One region of the Janthinobacterium amylolyticum genome, then DNA from elsewhere that is predicted to be linked to it. Evidence: predicted binding sites of a transcription regulator. Region 1 holds the regulator's gene; each other region holds the start of a gene.
The links. The regulator FNR, encoded in region 1, switches genes on or off when oxygen is low (the NO sensors DNR and NnrR bind a similar motif). The targets are predictions, from matches to a motif close to TTGATNNNNATCAA.
Positions count from the first base shown of each region.

Region 2: a site for FNR is predicted at 1,361-1,374, ahead of cydD (thiol reductant ABC exporter subunit CydD). Genes of this name have one in related genera too.
Region 3: a site for FNR is predicted at 1,508-1,521, ahead of ACQ4WR_RS17210 (universal stress protein). Genes of this name have one in related genera too.
Region 4: a site for FNR is predicted at 2,458-2,471, ahead of ubiU (ubiquinone anaerobic biosynthesis protein UbiU). Genes of this name have one in related genera too.

Region 1 covers NZ_JBNYXL010000005.1:394,083-398,278, reverse strand. The annotation lists gene ccoG (cytochrome c oxidase accessory protein CcoG) at 1-753, shown strand, start outside; gene ACQ4WR_RS13285 (FixH family protein) at 900-1,424, shown strand; gene fnr (fumarate/nitrate reduction transcriptional regulator Fnr) at 1,428-2,186, opposite strand; gene ACQ4WR_RS13275 (HAMP domain-containing sensor histidine kinase) at 2,447-4,196, shown strand, end outside.
Region 2 covers NZ_JBNYXL010000004.1:165,992-170,187, reverse strand. The annotation lists gene ACQ4WR_RS10035 (PEP-CTERM sorting domain-containing protein) at 1-469, opposite strand, end outside; gene ACQ4WR_RS10030 (GbsR/MarR family transcriptional regulator) at 749-1,321, opposite strand; gene cydD (thiol reductant ABC exporter subunit CydD) at 1,439-3,136, shown strand; gene ACQ4WR_RS10020 (amino acid ABC transporter ATP-binding/permease protein) at 3,133-4,196, shown strand, end outside.
Region 3 covers NZ_JBNYXL010000007.1:333,852-338,047, reverse strand. The annotation lists gene ACQ4WR_RS17220 (chemotaxis protein CheA) at 1-267, opposite strand, end outside; gene ACQ4WR_RS17215 (protein phosphatase CheZ) at 267-1,133, opposite strand; gene ACQ4WR_RS17210 (universal stress protein) at 1,603-2,070, shown strand; gene ACQ4WR_RS17205 (response regulator) at 2,215-2,859, shown strand; gene ACQ4WR_RS17200 (Crp/Fnr family transcriptional regulator) at 3,208-4,014, shown strand.
Region 4 covers NZ_JBNYXL010000004.1:334,244-338,439, forward strand. The annotation lists gene ubiT (ubiquinone anaerobic biosynthesis accessory factor UbiT) at 1-301, opposite strand, end outside; gene ubiV (ubiquinone anaerobic biosynthesis protein UbiV) at 321-1,217, opposite strand; gene ubiU (ubiquinone anaerobic biosynthesis protein UbiU) at 1,357-2,394, opposite strand; gene ACQ4WR_RS10825 (hypothetical protein) at 2,555-2,971, shown strand; gene ACQ4WR_RS10830 (ribonucleoside triphosphate reductase) at 3,090-4,196, shown strand, end outside.

The DNA of each region.
Region 1 (4,196 bases):
TGCCCGTATGCGCGCTTCCAGAGCGCCATGTTCGACCAGGACACCCTGATCATCACCTACGACGCCAAGCGCGGCGAACCACGCGGCGCCATGAGCAAGAAGGCCGGCAACAACGCCAAGCTGGGCGACTGCATCGACTGTACCTTGTGCGTGCAGGTGTGTCCGACCGGCATCGATATCCGCAATGGCCTGCAGTATGAATGCATCGGCTGCGCCGCCTGCGTCGATGCCTGCAACAGCGTGATGGACAAGGTCGAGCGGCCGCGTGGCCTGATACGCTACAGCACCGACCATGCGATGGAAAACAACTTCAATTCGCAGCAGATCCGCCAGCGCGCCATGCGCCCGCGCGTGCTGATCTACACGTCCATCCTGGCGCTGATCATCATCGCCGTGTGTACCTCGCTGGCCCTGCGCACGCCATTGAAGATGGATGTCATCCGCGACCGCGGTTCCATGGGACGCGAAGTGGAAGACGGCATGATCGAAAACGTCTACCGCCTGCAGATCATGAACACCTCCGAGCAAAGCCAGCATTTCAAGATCAGCGTGGCCGGCTTGCCGGGCCTGACCTTGCTGACGCGCGAAGAAGTGACCTTGCAGCCGACGGAAACGCTGGGCTGGCCGATCCGCCTGCGCATGCCGCACGGCGTGGGCGAGAAGGGCTCGAACAAGATCACCATCGAGCTGCAATCGCTGGACGACCCGTCGCTGCATGTGCGTGAAAGCGCCGTGTTCATCGTGCCGCGGTGATGTTGATCCGGGGTCGGATCCCCTGGGTCCGACCCCGGTATTTCGCCGTAGGGGCAGCATCAAACCTGCGGCAGGTTTACTGTATTTTCAACCCAGAAGCAAAAGCTGGGGTCAAAGCCAAAGGGTCTGGCCCCAAGGAGAACAACATGTCCGACAGTCTGAAACTGCAAGCCCCCGTTGCACCGTGGTACAAGCACCGCTGGCCATGGCTGCTGATGATCGGCCCCGGCCTGTCCGTCGTCGTCGGCAGCTTCATGGGCTACATCGCATTTACGCAGCCCGACGCGCTGGTGGTGGGCGACTACTACAAGCAGGGCAAGGCCATCAACCAGGACTTGCGGCGCGATACGGCCGCCAGCAACCTGGCCATGGATACCAGCCTCGCGTATGACGTGGCGCAGGCGCGCCTGACGGGTTCCGTGCACAGCTTCGGCAAGGCCTACCAGGCACCGTTGCAGCTGCACCTGGCGCATGCGACCCTGCCGGAAAAAGACATCAAGCTGCTGGTGCAGCCCGATGCGGCCGGCAATTTTTCCGTGGCGCTGCCGATGCTCGAGCGCAGCCGCTGGCAGGTGCTGGTGGAAAACACGACGCGCGAGTGGCGCCTGTCCGGTATCTGGACCTGGCCAGCGCAACGCAGCATCGCGCTGCATGCGGATGAAGAGTTATAAGCCTTATTTGCAGACGTCCGTACCGGCCGTGATGGCCTTCAGTTTGGCCGGCTGCAAGATCTCGATCTCGCGGTTCGACACGCGCAGCCAGCCTTCCTTCTTGAACTTCGACAATAAACGGCTGACGCTCTCGATGGTCAGGCCCAGGTAGTTGCCGATTTCCTCGCGCGACATGCGCAGCTGGAAATTGCTGCCCGAATAGCCACGCGCCTCGTAGCGCGACGCCAGGTTGACGATGAAGGCGGCAAAACGCTGCGTCGCCTGCATATTGCCCAGCAACAGCATCACGCTTTGCTCGCGCGTGATTTCCTGGCTCATCATGCGGTGGAAATGGCGCAGCAGGGTAGGCATATTGCCCAGCAATTGTTCCAGGCTGGAAAACGGAATTTCACATACTTCGCTGTCTTCCAGCGCCACGGCATTGCAGTGGTGGCGGTCGGCGCTGATGGCGTCCATGCCCAGCAGTTCGCCCGCCATCTGGAAACCCGTCACCTGCTCTTCGCCGCCAGGATTGATCTGGTACGTCTTGAAGTGGCCCAGGCGGATCGCGTACAGGTTCTGGAACGAGTCGCCGATGCGGAACAGCGAGGCGCCGCGCACGACCTTGCGGCGGCGGCCGATAATCTGGTCCAGCCTGTCCATGTCACCCACATCGAGGCCCATCGGCAGGCACAATTGATGCATGCTGCACGTCGAGCAGCGCGCACGCAACGCTTCCACGTTCACGGTGGGCAAGGCTGGAGAGAGTAGCGCTTCTGTCATGTCAGACCCTTTTAGAAAAATGCAACAACAAGTTTACTGCATAGTGCGTTGCCATGTGCCAATTTCACGCCAATTTCACCCTAATTCCCCGTAATTTCACTGAATAAACGACGTTCGGCATTTAATTTTATGGCAACATCCACAAAAGCCTGCGCCGGGGCGTGGAATTCGACGAGCCGTGCTTGCCAAGTTAACGTATTGATAGGAAAATTCCTGACAGCATTATCTGCCGCCTGTCCTCTGGGACTGAAAAGGAAATCATGAAGCCTCTCGGCATTAAAGCAAAAGTCGCGCTGGCCACCAGTTTGACGTCGATCGCCATGATCGCCGTAGTTACCATGGTGCAGGTGAAACACATGCGCGACGATTTCACGCAAGTCCTGCTGAGCCAGCAAACGGCCCTGATCGAGCGCACCGCAGACGAGCTCGACGACAAGCTGGCCATGCTGCTCGACATCATCACCCAGACCGCGCGCCACCAGCCTGCGTCCCTGATGGCCGACACCGCCCAGTTGCGCGAGTACTACAAGCAGCGCGCCATGCTGGCCCTGTTCGACGATGTACTGGTGCTCGACACGCAGGGCAAGGTGGTGGCCAACGTGCCCGAAGTGCCAGGGCGTAACGGTGTCGACGTGGCCGACCGCGCCTACTTCCAGACGGTGATGCGCACGAAACAGGCGATGATCACGGAACCGATGCTGGGCAAGACCAGCCATCTGCCCATCGTGCAGATGGTGGCGCCCGTGCTGGACAGCAACGGCGAGGTGGCCGGCATCGTCATCGGCGTGCTGCGCCTGTACAAGGACAATATGCTGGGCCATTTGCGCACGGCCAAGGTGGGCAAGAGCGGCTATTACTTCATCCTCACGCGCGAAGCCGTGCCGCGCTATGTGCTGTACCCCGATGCCAGCCGGCTGCTGCAGCCGCGCGCGCCCAACGCCAACCCCGTCACGACGCAGCTGCTGAAGGAAGATGGCGAGGGCAGCATGGTCAGCACCAACAGCCGCGGCGTGACGGCCGTCAACAGCTTCAAGCGATTGAAGTCCGTCAACTGGCTGCTGGCCGCCTCGCTGCCCGTGGCCGATGCGTTCGAGCCCTTCAATGGCGTGCTGTACCGGCTGGTGCTGTGGAGTATCGGCGCCTCGCTGCTGGCCGCCGCCGTGCTGGCCTGGGTCACGGTGCGCCTGCTGTCGCCGCTGGTGCGCCTGCGCGACACCCTGCTGTCGCTGCGCCGCTCCGGCAGCCGCTTTACGCCCGTGCCGGTACAGCAGCGCGATGAAATCGGCGAGCTGACGGAAGCGTTCAACGGCCTGATGAGCGAACGCGACCGGCTGCAGCAGGAGATCGAGGCGCGCGCCAGCGAACTGGAGCGGGAGCGCGACCGCGCCGAGGCGGCCAACCGCGCGAAAAGCGATTTTGTCGCCAACATGAGCCATGAAATCCGCACGCCCTTGAATGCCGTGCTGGGCATGGTGTATTTGCTGGGCAATACCAAGCTCGACACCGAGCAGCGCAAGTACCTGACCATGGTGCGCGTGGCGGGCCAGTCGCTGCTGGGCATCCTCAACGACGTGCTGGATTTTTCCAAGATCGAAGCGCGCCGCATGGACTTGTCGCCCGTCGAGTTCGACCTCGATGAAGTCATGAACACCCTGGCCACGACGATGACCATGAATGCGGGCGAAAAGGAACTGGAACTGGCCATCGCGGTCGAACCGGAGGTGCCGCGCCGCCTCGTCGGCGACGCCCAGCGCCTGCAGCAAATCCTCGTCAACCTGGCCGGCAACGCCATCAAATTTACGGAAAGCGGCGAAGTGGTGGTGGCCGTCAGCGTGGCGGAAAGCAAGAACGAGCGGGCCTGGCTGCGCTTCGAGGTGCGCGACACGGGCATCGGCATGACGGAACAGCAGCAGGCCCAGCTGTTCACGGCCTTTTCCCAGGGCGACCAGAGCATCACGCGGCGCTTCGGCGGCACGGGCCTGGGCCTGGCCATCAGCAAGCATCTGATCC
Region 2 (4,196 bases), on a different contig from region 1:
CGCGGTAATTGCTCAGGTCCTTGGGCAAGCCCGCCACCGTGAAGGTGCTGCCGGCGGCCAGCGGCGCGGCCCAGTGGAAGACCAGCTCGCCCTGGCCGAAGTGGATGGCCAGGTAATCGTAGGCGGCCGCGCTGGTGAAGGAATTGACGCCGCCGCCTGCCGCCGCCGAGCTGCCTGCCGTGCAGCCCGAGGTGGCGCTGTCGCAATAGGAGACGGCCGCGCCCAGGCTGGTGCCGAAGGCATCATTGATATAGCCCTGGATGTCGGTGGGACTTTGCGGCGTGAGATTGCCGTCATAGTATTTCACCATCAGCGCCGGTGACGGGGTATAGGTCACGGCGCTGCCGTCGATGATGAAACCGCTGGCCGGTCCCACGTCCACCCATGTGGCGGCCTGCGCCGCACCAGCCATGAGCGTCACGGCGGCCAGCATGGATGCCCGTGTGGCAATGCTTGTTATGCTTTTCATGAAAATCCCCTTTTTATAGTGCAGTCCTTCACCGTCCCAGGGCGCGCTCCTTCCTGTCGAGGAGGTCATCCCGTCGCCCGGCTGCCTGTGCGTGAGTACGCATATGCAAGCTTACTCTTGATGTAAACTAATACAATTTAAATAATACTATTGGTAATATTGATAATATCGAGCGCGACTATGCACAGCCTGCTATGGCGCGGTGTATGGCGGGGCGGGAGGGGCGTGCTGGACGGTGTATGCCGGCCGCGCACGCAGGGGAGCGGAAGGAAGGGAAGCTTAGTCGGGGTTGTTGCTGACGCCAAACAGGCGGTCCTTGGCATTGAGCAGTTTCTGCACCTTGGCGCCCATCTTCATCAGCTGCGCCATCGATTCGGGCGACAGGCGCTGCAAGTCGTCGAACCAGGTATTGGCCAGGTCGACCAGTTCATACATTTCACGCATGCGTTCCTGCGCGTATTGATCCACCGGTTCCGTGGCCGGCGCCAGCAGTGATTCGCGCAGCACCGTCAGCGTGGGCGCCACTTCGCGGCGGCGGCGCTCGGCGGCCACCACGCGGAAGATTTGCCACACATCGCCCAGCGAGGAAAAATACTCGCGCCGGTCGCCCGGAATGCGCGACTGGCGGATCAGGCCCCAGCCTTGCAATTCCTTCAGGCCGATGCTCACGTTCGAGCGCGAAAAACTCAGGTGCTCCGCGATTTCGTCCGCATGCAGCGGGTGCTCGGCAACAAACAACAGGGCGTAGACCTGTCCCACCGTGCGGTTGAAGCCCCAGCGGCTGCCCATCTCGCCAAAGTGGCTGACGAAGGTCAGGATCAGCGGCGTCATTTGGATGTGTTGAGTTTTCATAAGTATTTGAATTTTTTCACGGCATACTGGCGGGGTCAATTGATATATGTCATGTTTCGCAGTATTATACAAAATATCGAATTTACAGAAATCTCTGAAAACTCAAAAAGTATACAGATGCATATCACGCCATTGTCCTTGCCCCGCTTTCTCCTTCCCCGTGTTGCCAGCCTGGTGCAAGGGGGCGCCGCCTTGCTGTGGCTGCCGCAAGCGGCCTTGCTGGCCTGGGCCGTGCAAGCCATGCAGGGCGGCGCCGGCTGGCGTGCCGCGCTGGTGCCGGCGGCCGGCGTGCTGCTGCTGGGCGTGCTGCGCGCCGTGTGCGAAGCGTGGGGCGCACGGCGCATGTATGCGGCGGCGCGCGCGCACTTGTCCACCTTGCGGGCCCAAGTGGCGCAGGCGCTGGCGCGCCGTTCGCCGCTGGACCGCCAGCGCGCCCAGTCGGGCCAGGCGGCCAGCGTCATGGCCGAGCAGGCCGAGGCCATCGTGCCCTACCTGGTGCGCTACAAGCCGGCGCGCTGGAAAGTGCTGATCGTGCCGCTGGTGATCCTCGCCGTGGTGGCGCCCCTGTCGTGGATCGCCGCCCTGATCCTGTTCATCGCCGCCCCCCTGATTCCCGTCTTCATGGCCCTCGTCGGCATGGGTGCGCAGGCGGCCAGCCGCGCGCAGATGGTGGAAATGGGCGGCATGAATGCCTTCCTGCTGGACCGCCTGCGCGGCCTGGCCACCCTGCGCGCGCTGGACGCCGTCGACGCCACCGCCGAACGCCTGGATGCCTCGTCGCAATCCGTGCGCCGCCGCACGATGGTGGTGCTGCGCATCGCCTTTCTGTCATCCGCCGTGCTGGAACTGTTTTCCGCGCTCGGTGTCGCCATGGTGGCGGCCTTCATCGGCTTTTCCCTGCTGGGCAGCATCCATTTCGGCACCTGGGGCCGCGCGCTGAGCCTGGGGCAGGGCTTGTTCATCCTGCTGCTGGCGCCCGCGTTCTTCGAGCCGCTGCGCGAACTGGCCGCCGTCTGGCACGACAAGGCGGCCGGCGAAGCGGGTCTTGCCGGCCTGCACGACCTGGCCGACGGCGGCGTGCCCTTGCCTGGCGCCGAAGTGGCGGCCGCCGCCGTGTCCCCCGCCGCCATGGCCCAGGCGGCGGCGCCCGCCGTCGATATCCGGCAACTGCGTTTTGCCCATCCCGGCGAAGCGCCCGTGTTCGACGGTTTCGACTTGACGGTAGGCCCCGGCGAGCACGTGGCCCTGCTGGGCGCCAGCGGCGCGGGCAAGACTACCTTGCTGTCGCTGCTGGCCGGGCTGCTGCCCGCCAGCGGCGGCGACATCCGCATCGGCGGCGTGCGTCTGAACGACAGCACGGTCAACACCTTGCGCCAGCGCATGGCCTGGATGGGCCAGCGTCCGCACGTGTTTGCCGCCTCCGTCAGCCAGAACGTGACCCTGGGCCGCACAGGCGCCACCGCCGCGCAAGTGACGCAGGCGCTGCACCTGGCCGACCTGGCTGCCGTGGCACAGGCGCAGCCGGCCGTCATGCTCAGCGATGGCGGCCAGGGCCTGTCCGGTGGCGAAGCCGTGCGCCTGGCGCTGGCCCGCGTGGCACTGCATCCGCACGCGGACTTGCTGCTGGTCGATGAGCCGACGGCCCACCTGGACAGTGAAACGGCGGCGCGCGTCACGGATGCCCTGCTGGCCCTGGCCAGGGGCAAGACGATGCTTGTTGCCACGCATGACCCCGTGCTGGCCAGCCGCCTGCAGCGCACGCTGCTGGTCGATGCCCGGCCGAGTCATCAGGAAGAAGCGGCGGTGCGCGCATGAACACTTCGCTCGCCTTGAACCCTGTGCTGCGGCAGTTGCTGCTGGCCCAGCCGGGCAAGCTGATCGGCGGCGCCATGCTGGCCGCCCTGACGGTGCTGGCCGGCATGGCCTTGCTGGGACTGTCCGGCTGGTTCATCACGGCCACCTCTGTTGCCGGCCTGCACGCTTCGACGGCCATCGTGTTTGATGTCTTCGGCCCATCGGCCGGCATCCGTTTGCTGGCCATCGGCCGCACGGGGTCGCGCTATGCGGAACGGCTGGTCACGCATGACGCCACGTTTGCCGCGCTGGCCAGCATCCGCGTGCAGCTGTTCCGTGGCTGGTCGCGCCCGGAAGCGGCCAGCCGTTTGCTGCGCCAGCCCGCCAAACTGCTGTTCCGCCTGACGGCCGATATCGACGCGCTTGAATCGCTGTACCTGCGCCTGCTGGTGCCCGCCTTCACGGCCCTGTGCGCCGCCTTGCTGGCGGGCGTGGCGCTGGGCGTCATGCAGTGGCAGCTGGGCGTGGGCATGGCCGTGTGGCTGCTGGCCGCCGGCGGCGGCATCAGCTGGATCGTGGCGCGGCGTGCGCGCCGTCCCGCCATCGTACGCTCGCGCGCCATTGAAAAGCTGCGCTCGGGCAGCATCGACCTGGTGGCGGGCCAGACCGACCTGGTGATGGCCGGGCGCATCGACGCCCAATGCGCCGCGCTGGCCCGGATCGACCAGTCGCTGGCGCAGGCCGACCTTGCCTTGCAGCGCCTGGAAACTTCCGCCGGCGCCGCATATGGCGTGGCCGGCAGCGTGACCCTGGCCGGCGTGCTGCTGGCCGTGGCCGCGCTGGTGCAGCAGCAGGCGCTGGACCTGCCGCTGGCGGCCCTGGCCCTGCTGATCGCCCTGACGGCCGTCGAGCCGTTTGCCGGACTGCGCCGTGGCGCGCTGGAAGCGGGCCGCATGCTGCTGGCCATGCGCCGCCTGGCGCCGCGCCTCGATGGCAGGCAACAGCCTGCATCGTGCATCGGGACGGCACCGGGCCTGCACCTGGAACATGTCAGCGCCGCGCATGCGGGCAGCCAGGTGGC
Region 3 (4,196 bases), on a different contig from region 1:
TTGCAGCGCCGCCTCGATGGCGATCGGGGTGACGGGCGCGGCGCCCGTGCGCAAGGCATCGAACAGGTTTTCCGTCAGATGGCAGGCTGCCACCAGCGCAGGCAGGCCCATGAAGCCGGCACCGCCCTTGATGGTGTGAAAAGAACGAAACACGGCATTCAGTGTTTCCTTGTTATCCGGATCGCGTTCGAGACGCAATAAGTGCTCTTCAACATTAACCGCAAGATCCATCGCCTCGACGACGAAATCCTTGAGCATATCGTCCATTAGAATCCCAAATCCGCAAGAAGGTCATCCACATTATCCTGGTCCAGCGCCACCGACGGCACGGACGGGCCCTGCATCAGCGGCGCATCCTGCTTCTGCGCGAGTTTTTCGCGCACTTCGGCCGGCGCGTTGTCGCGCAGCAGCTGGGCCAGCTCGTTTTCCACCGTCTTGGTGATATTGACCACTTTTTTGATCAGCTGTCCCGTGATGTCCTGGAAGTCCTGGGCCATCATGATTTCCAGCAAGCGTGCTTTTTCCGCTTCCGTTGCCTCCGTCACGGCTTGCGCGAACTGGCGCGAGTCGCCGGCCAAGGCCTTGAATTCTTCCAGGCTCAGCTTGCCGTCGAACAGGGCCGTCCAGCGGCTGTCCATGTCCTTGGCCTTCTTCGACAGCACGTCCTGTGCCGGCATGCCTTCGTCGAGCGTGTTCAGGACCTTGTTGGCGGCCTGCTCGGTCAAGGTGGCAACATATTCCAGGCGGTCCTGGGCGTCGACGATCTGCGACGACGCTTCCGTCAGGGCCTTGTCGTAGCCCAGTTCGCGCAGCGAATCGTGCAGCAGGCGCACGATGCCGCCCAGGCGCTCGAACATCGGCTTGTCGGACTGGTCGACCGGATCGGCCGGGTCAGCCGCGTCGGCGGCTACGGCGGCAGCCGCCGGCGCCGCTTCCGGGGCGGCGGGTGCGGCGGCGGGTGCCGGTGCAGGCACGGCGGCGCTGGCCGATACGGAATCGAACAGCGCGTCAAAATCGTCATCCGCGATCACGGCGGGAGCGGGCGCGGCGACAGGCGCCGGCTTGGCTGCGGCCGCGCTTTGCGCGGATACTTCATCGAATAATGCATCGAAATCATCAGCGGCGTTGGTCATATCCCTGCTTCTCCATAATTTGTCAAAATTCCGCCTGAACTGTGCGTTTTACAGACTGATACCCGCAATTTCTCGATTAAGATGATTTGAGGCAATACCGCTGCGATGGTGCGAGTGTAGCAGGGCGCCGCCCTGTTGGTAAATCTCAAAACGCGCTTCCTGGTGCAAAGCGGGCTTGCAAGAGCTTTTCCACCAGGAAATAAGTGTTCCTACTGTTGTATTTTGAAATACTACCATTGGCCTGCAGGCAAGACCACGCTTCGCGCAAGAAATCCTGCGCGCGTGGAGTCCTTGCAACGGCGCCGCCGCATTGTATTGTGCGGCAAAAACACGGTCTTTCTGCCAATGTTGTCTATACTGAAGGTGCAGGAGTGTTGATAATTATCAAGTCTTTACATGAATACAATGCTGTCGCCACGTCTACAATAAGGGGCGTTGCGCGTGCCGATCCACCGATGAAGGAGCTGCCATGTATAAGAAAATTCTGATCGCCACGGACGGGTCGGCCGTCTCCAATTTGACGGCCTGTGCCGGTGTTGCCTTTGCCGAGCAGATGCACGCCGACATCCTGGCCGTGTACGTGGCGCCCGAATACCAGTACCCCGTCTACATCGAAATCATTCCGCCCAGCTATCCCAGCGAAGAGGAATACCGCATCGCCATGCGCAAGGCGGGCGCCGACCACTGGCAGCCGATCCTGGACGCGGCCGCCAAGCGGGGCCTGGAAGCGACGGGCCTGACGGCGTTTTCCGACAGCCCGGCCCTGAAGATCGTGGAAGTGGCGCAGCTGCAGCAGTGCGACCTGATCTTCATGGGCTCGCATGGCCGCAGCGGCTGGGGCCAGCTGCTGCTGGGCAGCGTGACCAATAAAGTGCTGTCGCATTCGAAATTGCCCGTGCTGGTGCACAGGCTGATCAAGGAACCCGCGCCGCAATAGCGTGTCAGATGGCGACAGGGTGCCAACAAGGGGCAACTGTTAAGAAAAAGGCAAATCGACGGCCGTTTTCAGTTAATATGACAAGCTTACTCGTTTCTTAACATTGGGGTCTCCGGCAACGGCCGCCCTGCAGATTGCCCGCCTATGATACGTATTGTGATTGCCGACGACCACACCATCATGCGCGAGGGCTTGAAGCGCATACTCGACGGCGCGCCGGACATCGATATCGTCGGCGAGGCCATCGACGGCTTTGAAGTGCTCAACCATGTACGCCAGGGCGGTTTCGACCTGCTGCTGCTCGACCTGTCGATGCCGGGCCGCAGCGGCGTCGACCTGATCCGGCAAATCCGCAGCGAAGCGCCCAAGCTGGCCATCCTGATCCTCACCATGCACGAGGAAGAGCAATATGCGGTGCGCGCCATCCGTGCCGGCGCGCAAGGCTATCTGACCAAGGAAAGCGCGGGCACGCAGCTGGTGGGCGCCATCCACAAGGTGGCGTCGGGACGCCCCTACATCAGCGCCGAAGTGGCCGAGCAGCTGGTGCTCAACATCATGATGCCGAACGAGAGCCTGCTGCACAAGCAGCTGTCGGACCGCGAATTCGAAGTCTTTTCCCTGCTGGTGGCCGGCAAGTCGATCACGGAAATCGCCAACAACCTGCACCTGAGCGTGAAAACCGTCAGCACGCACAAGACGCGCATCATGCAAAAGATGGGCATGAGTTCGCTTTCGGAAATGGTGCAATACGCCGTTGCCCACCGCCTGCTTTCCCCCTTCAAGACCTGAACCCGCCGGCGCGTGCCCCACGCGCCAACTGTAGGAACAATCCTACTCTACCTACCGCAGCTCCTACTGCCATATTCAGCCACTGCTGATATGAATTCCATACGGTTGTTGGCATACTGAAACCAGTTATCAAGTTGCTGGGAAGTTACTTCATCACACAGCAAGTCTTCAGCGAATTGAGCATTACCTGCCAGGACTGAGCGCCGCCGATAGCCTGCTAGCGTGCCCGCAGCCCTCGCGCATCCCGTCATTCAACTCTGAACTACCTGTCACCAGGAGATGAACATGCTGTCCACGCAAACGCCTGAAAACCGCCCCGCCACGCCATCGCAAATCCCGTCGCCTTCGATGGAAGCGGGACGCCAGCGCCAAGGACGGCTGTGGTCGAACCTGAAGGAAGTATGCGACTTGCTGCATATCTCCAGCGCCTGCGCCATCGCCGCCGACGAGCTGCTGTTCCAGCATGTGCAATTCAAGACCGGCCAGCGCGTGCACACCATCGGCCAGCCTTTCGACACCCTGTATATCGTCAATTCCGGCTTCCTGAAAACCGTGCTCATCGATGAATTCGGCAATGAGCAAGTGCTGAGCTTTCCCATGAAGGGCGACATGCTGGGCGTCGACGGCATCCATTCGCGCCATTACTCATCCGAAGCGGTGGCCCTGTCCGACTGCGACCTGATCCTGCTGCCCTTCAAGAAGTTGACGGCGCTGGGCAGGGTGCACCTGGAACTGGAAAATGTGATGTATGGCGTGATGAGCCGCGAACTGGTGCGCGAGCAAGCCATGATCGGCATGCTGGGCGCCCTCAGCGCTGAAGCGCGCGTGGCCCGCTTCCTCGTCTCGCTGGCCGAGCGTTTCGGACAGATGGGTTATTCCAGCAAGCTGTTCAACCTGCGCATGACGCGCCACGAAATCGGCAGCTACCTGGGCCTGACCCTGGAAACGGTCAGCCGCACCCTGTCCGCCTTCAATGAAATCGGCCTGATCACGGTAGACCAGCGCACCATCGGCATCAAGGATCCGGATGCGCTGAAAACCCTGCGCCGGCTGCCGCCATCGCGCTCGCGCGCCAAGCAACTGGCCGCCGCCAAGCTGAAGGCCGATGCGGCCGCCGCCAGCGAAGCTTCGGCGCAATTACTGGCCACTATCTAAGTCATCTTCAAGAAATGTGGCTGAATTTATTGCGGCTGACTTAGCCGCACGTTCCCTTCCTTCAAGCTTGGCACAGGCTTGACCCGGCCGAGGCGCACAACGCTTCGCCGGGTCTTTTTTGCCGCCGCCCTCCCCTGCGCGCCGCCTTGGCGCCGCATTTCCACGCCGCCAGAATCGCGCAT
Region 4 (4,196 bases), on a different contig from region 1:
AACGCTCGGCCACGAAGACCGTGCCCTGCCACTCGAAATCGAAGGCGATGCCCGCGTCGAGCAGGCGCAAGCGCAGGCTGCGCCCTTCCAGGCTGCGCCGCACGTCGTCGGGCAGCTGCGGCGCCAGCAGCCGGTTCAATCCCTGCACGAACAGCCAGGACGCGGGATACGGCGGCAGCTTGGACAGCAGATCGGCCAGCGGTTCCGGCAGGCGGTACGACGGCCCCGCCTTGCAAGAGCCGTGGGTAGCGGAAACCGGCACCGGGGCCGGGACGGGCAGTCTTTCCAGTTGGTCTTGCATGATCATCCTTTCGATACGCTCAATGGGCGGTGTGCTGTTCCATGCCGGGCTGGCCATACCAATAGCCATCGCAGGCGCCGGCCGGCTGGCAGGCGGCCAGCTGCGCCTGGGCGCCGATGCCGCTGACCTGGCCGCGCCGCGCGCGGTCAAAGATGGCGATGATTTTTTCCGTGTTCATCGCCTGCGGGCTGATGCGCGCCACGGCCACGCCCATGTCGCGCATGGCGTCGAGTTCGCGCACCAGGTTGTAGACCAGCGCGGACTGCGTCTGCGTGCCATTGAGTACCAGGAACGGCACTTCATCGCGCGTGCGCAGCAGCAAGCCGTCCGGCTCTTCCAGGCAGCTGTAGCCGCAATCGTCCTTCGGCAGATTGCGGTTGCGCGCCGTGAAGCAGCGCGCGGAAAACGCCAGCGGCATGCGGCCGTAGGCAAAGACTTCCGTCTCCAGCCCCTGCGGTTTCTGGCGCTGCATTTCGGCCAGCGCCGCCTGGCCCATTTCCAGCGGCATCACCCAGCGCCGCGCACCCAGGCGCGCCATCAGTTGCAGGCTGGGGCCATTGAACAGGTTCAAATGCGGACCGGCGACGAAGGGCGCACCCTTTTCCATGCAATGCACGGCGCCCATGTCGTTCGCCTCGACGCAATAGCGGCCATTGGCCGTGATACGGCGCAGGGTCGCCAGTTCGGCGCCCGCCTCGATCAGCGCCTGCGTCGACAGCACCACTTCCTTGCCGCTGGCCGTCAGCATGTCGGCGATATCGAGCCAGTCGCCCAGGCGCAGTTCGTGCCGTCGCGAGCACACGGTCTCACCCAGGTAGACGATATCGACGGCCGACGTGGCCATCTGCTGGTAAAACTCGAAGACGGTCCCGCGCGGCCAGTAGTACAGCAAGGGACCCAAAGATAGTTTCAGCATGCCTTTTCCAGTATTTTTTAAGCTGCAAAGCCGTTGCGAACGGCTCGCGGCGTGGTCGAGAAGCGCAACCGTGGCATAGCACGGCGCCGCCGAGGCGGTGAGCATCGCAGGCGCGCCTCGCGACGCGCCGCAGGTTTTGCTATTTCCAGGAGCGATGGTAGGCGCCCAATGTGTGCTGCTGTCCTTCGGCCAGCTTGTCCATGGCCGCCATCCAGCCCGGCCTGACTGCGTAGCGCGCATTGCCTTCGCGGCAGGCGTCGATTGCTTCGCGCCACACGCGCGTCACCTGCGCCACGTAGGCGGGGCTGCGCTGGCGTCCTTCGATCTTCACGGCGCGTACGCCCATGGCGATCAGCTGTGGCAGCAGCGCCAGGGTATTCAAGCTGGCCGGTTCCTCGATGGCGTAATACTCTTCGTCGTTGACTTCGAAACGCCCCTTGCACAGGGTGGGATAGCTGGCGTTTTCGCCCGGCGCGTAGCGGTCGATCAGCACGCCGTTCAGGCGCGACTCCAGGCCTTGCGGCGTTTCCAGCCAGCGCACGGCTTTCGCCGGCGAGCACACGCCGTGCGTGTTCGGCGCCTCACCCGTCGCATACGACGACAGCGCGCAGCGCCCCTCGACCATCACGCACAGGCTGCCGAAGCCGAAGACCTCGATCTCGACTTCCGTCTTGCTGATCAGCTGCTCGACCTGTGCCATGGACAGCACACGCGGCAGCACGGCGCGGGCGATGCCGAAGTGTTCATGGTAAAAATTGATGGCTTCGTAGTTCGTGGCCGAGCCCTGCACGGACAAATGCAGGCGCAGTTGCGGATGGTGCTCGCTGGCGTAGGCCATCAGGCCCGGGTCGGCGACGATCATGGCGTCGATGCCCGCCAGCGCGGCGCGGTCGATGGCGCTGCGCCACACGGCCCAGTTGTGCGGCTGCGGATAGGTGTTCAGCGCCAGCAGCACCTTGCGGCCATACTGGTGGGCGTAGCGCACGCCCTCGGCGATGGCCTTTTCATCGAAATTGAGGCCGGCGAAATTGCGCGCATTGGTAGCGTCGCGAAAGCCCAGGTAAACGGTGTCGGCGCCATTGTCGACGGCCGCTTTCAGGGCAGGCAGGCTGCCGGCGGGACAGACCAGTTCCAGCGGTCCGGCCACGCGGGTGGCGGTGGTTGATTCAAGCATCATGATGTTCACATTCCTGTGTCGGCTCAGGGTGCAGACTATAGCCCCGCGCTGGCAGCGCAGTCCTTGACGCAGGTGAAGGAATGCATGCATGACTGGCGCGTGTTCAACTTGCTTGACCTGGCTGTAAAATGCCCACCTCGACCCTGTTCCCACGACCGCCATGCCCCGCAAACCGCTGCTCATTTTCCTGCTGACCCTGTTTCTCACCGTACTGCAAATCCAGTGGGCCTCGCCCGCCGACGGTTATGACGCCGAGGCGCTGAACATCCTCTCGCCAGAGGCGCTGGGCGCCTGGGCCGGCATGCTGCTGCTGTTCCTGCAAGCCGTCTTCGCCCGCCGCGCCATGCCCGTGGCACGCCAGGCAGCCATCTGTACCGGCCTGCTGGCCGTCTACTGGCAGCTGGCCAATTACGTCACCTTCGACGCGCGCGTGGCCAGCTGGAGCACCTACTCGGCGCTGGAAATCTGGACGCACGTGCTGCCCGCCTCCATCATCAGCATCGCCATCTGCGGCAGCGCCTGGTGCGGCGCCACGTGGCTGATCCTGCGCCAGGCGGGCGTGAAAAAAAACCGCTGAGGCGTTTTTTTCACCTGGGTCAAGGATTCGCCAGGCAATCGCACGCGCCCTTTGACGCCACTATATTTAGTGATTAATCTCCATAAAAACACCGCATGTTGTGTTTATTGGAGGTTTCATGACGACGAATGCAGTTCTTCCATCACGCGGCCAGGTCGATGTCGCCGCGTCCATCAATGAATACCTGGAACGGCGCGACTGGCGTGTCAACGCCAACGCCAACCAGGGTTATTCGCTGGGCGGCCTGATACTCAATGTGTCGGGCAAGGTGATCGCCAACTACTGGCTGGACCAGGTATATCCGCCCGACGTGGGCGCCGCGCACCGCGAGGCAGCCCTGCACATCCACGACCTCGACATGCTGGCCGGCTATTGCGCCGGCTGGTCGCTGCGCACCCTGCTGCATGAAGGCTTGAACGGCGTGCCGGGCAAGATCGAGTCCGGCCCGCCGAAGCACATGTCGAGCGCCATTGGCCAGATCGTCAATTTTCTCGGCACCCTGCAAAACGAGTGGGCCGGCGCGCAGGCGTTCAGCTCCTTCGACACCTATATGGCGCCGTTCATCCGCAAGGACGGCCTGCGCTACGAAGACGTGCGCCAATACATGCAGGAGCTGATCTTCAACCTCAACGTGCCGTCGCGCTGGGGTACGCAGACGCCGTTCACCAACCTGACGTTCGACTGGGTCTGCCCGGACGACCTGCGCGAGCAGATTCCCGTCATCGCCGGCCAGGAAATGAACTTCAGCTATGGCGAGCTGCAGGCGGAAATGGACATGATCAACCGCGCCTACATCGAGATCATGATGGCGGGCGACGCCAAGGGCCGGGTCTTCACTTTCCCCATCCCCACCTACAACATCACCGAGGATTTCGACTGGCATAGCGACAACGCGCAGCGCCTGTTCGAAATGACGGCCCGCTACGGCCTGCCCTACTTCCAGAACTTCATCAATTCGGAACTCAAGCCGAACATGATCCGCTCCATGTGCTGCCGCTTGCAGCTGGACTTGCGCGAACTGCTGAAACGCGGCAATGGCCTGTTCGGTTCCGCCGAGCAGACGGGTTCCCTGGGCGTGGTGACCATCAACTGCGCGCGCCTGGGCCATTTGTGGCGCGGTGACGAAGCAGCCTTGCTGGCGGACCTGGACCGTCTGCTGGAACTGGGCAAGACCAGCCTGGAAATCAAGCGCCGCACCATCGAGGAGCTGATGCAGCAAGGCCTG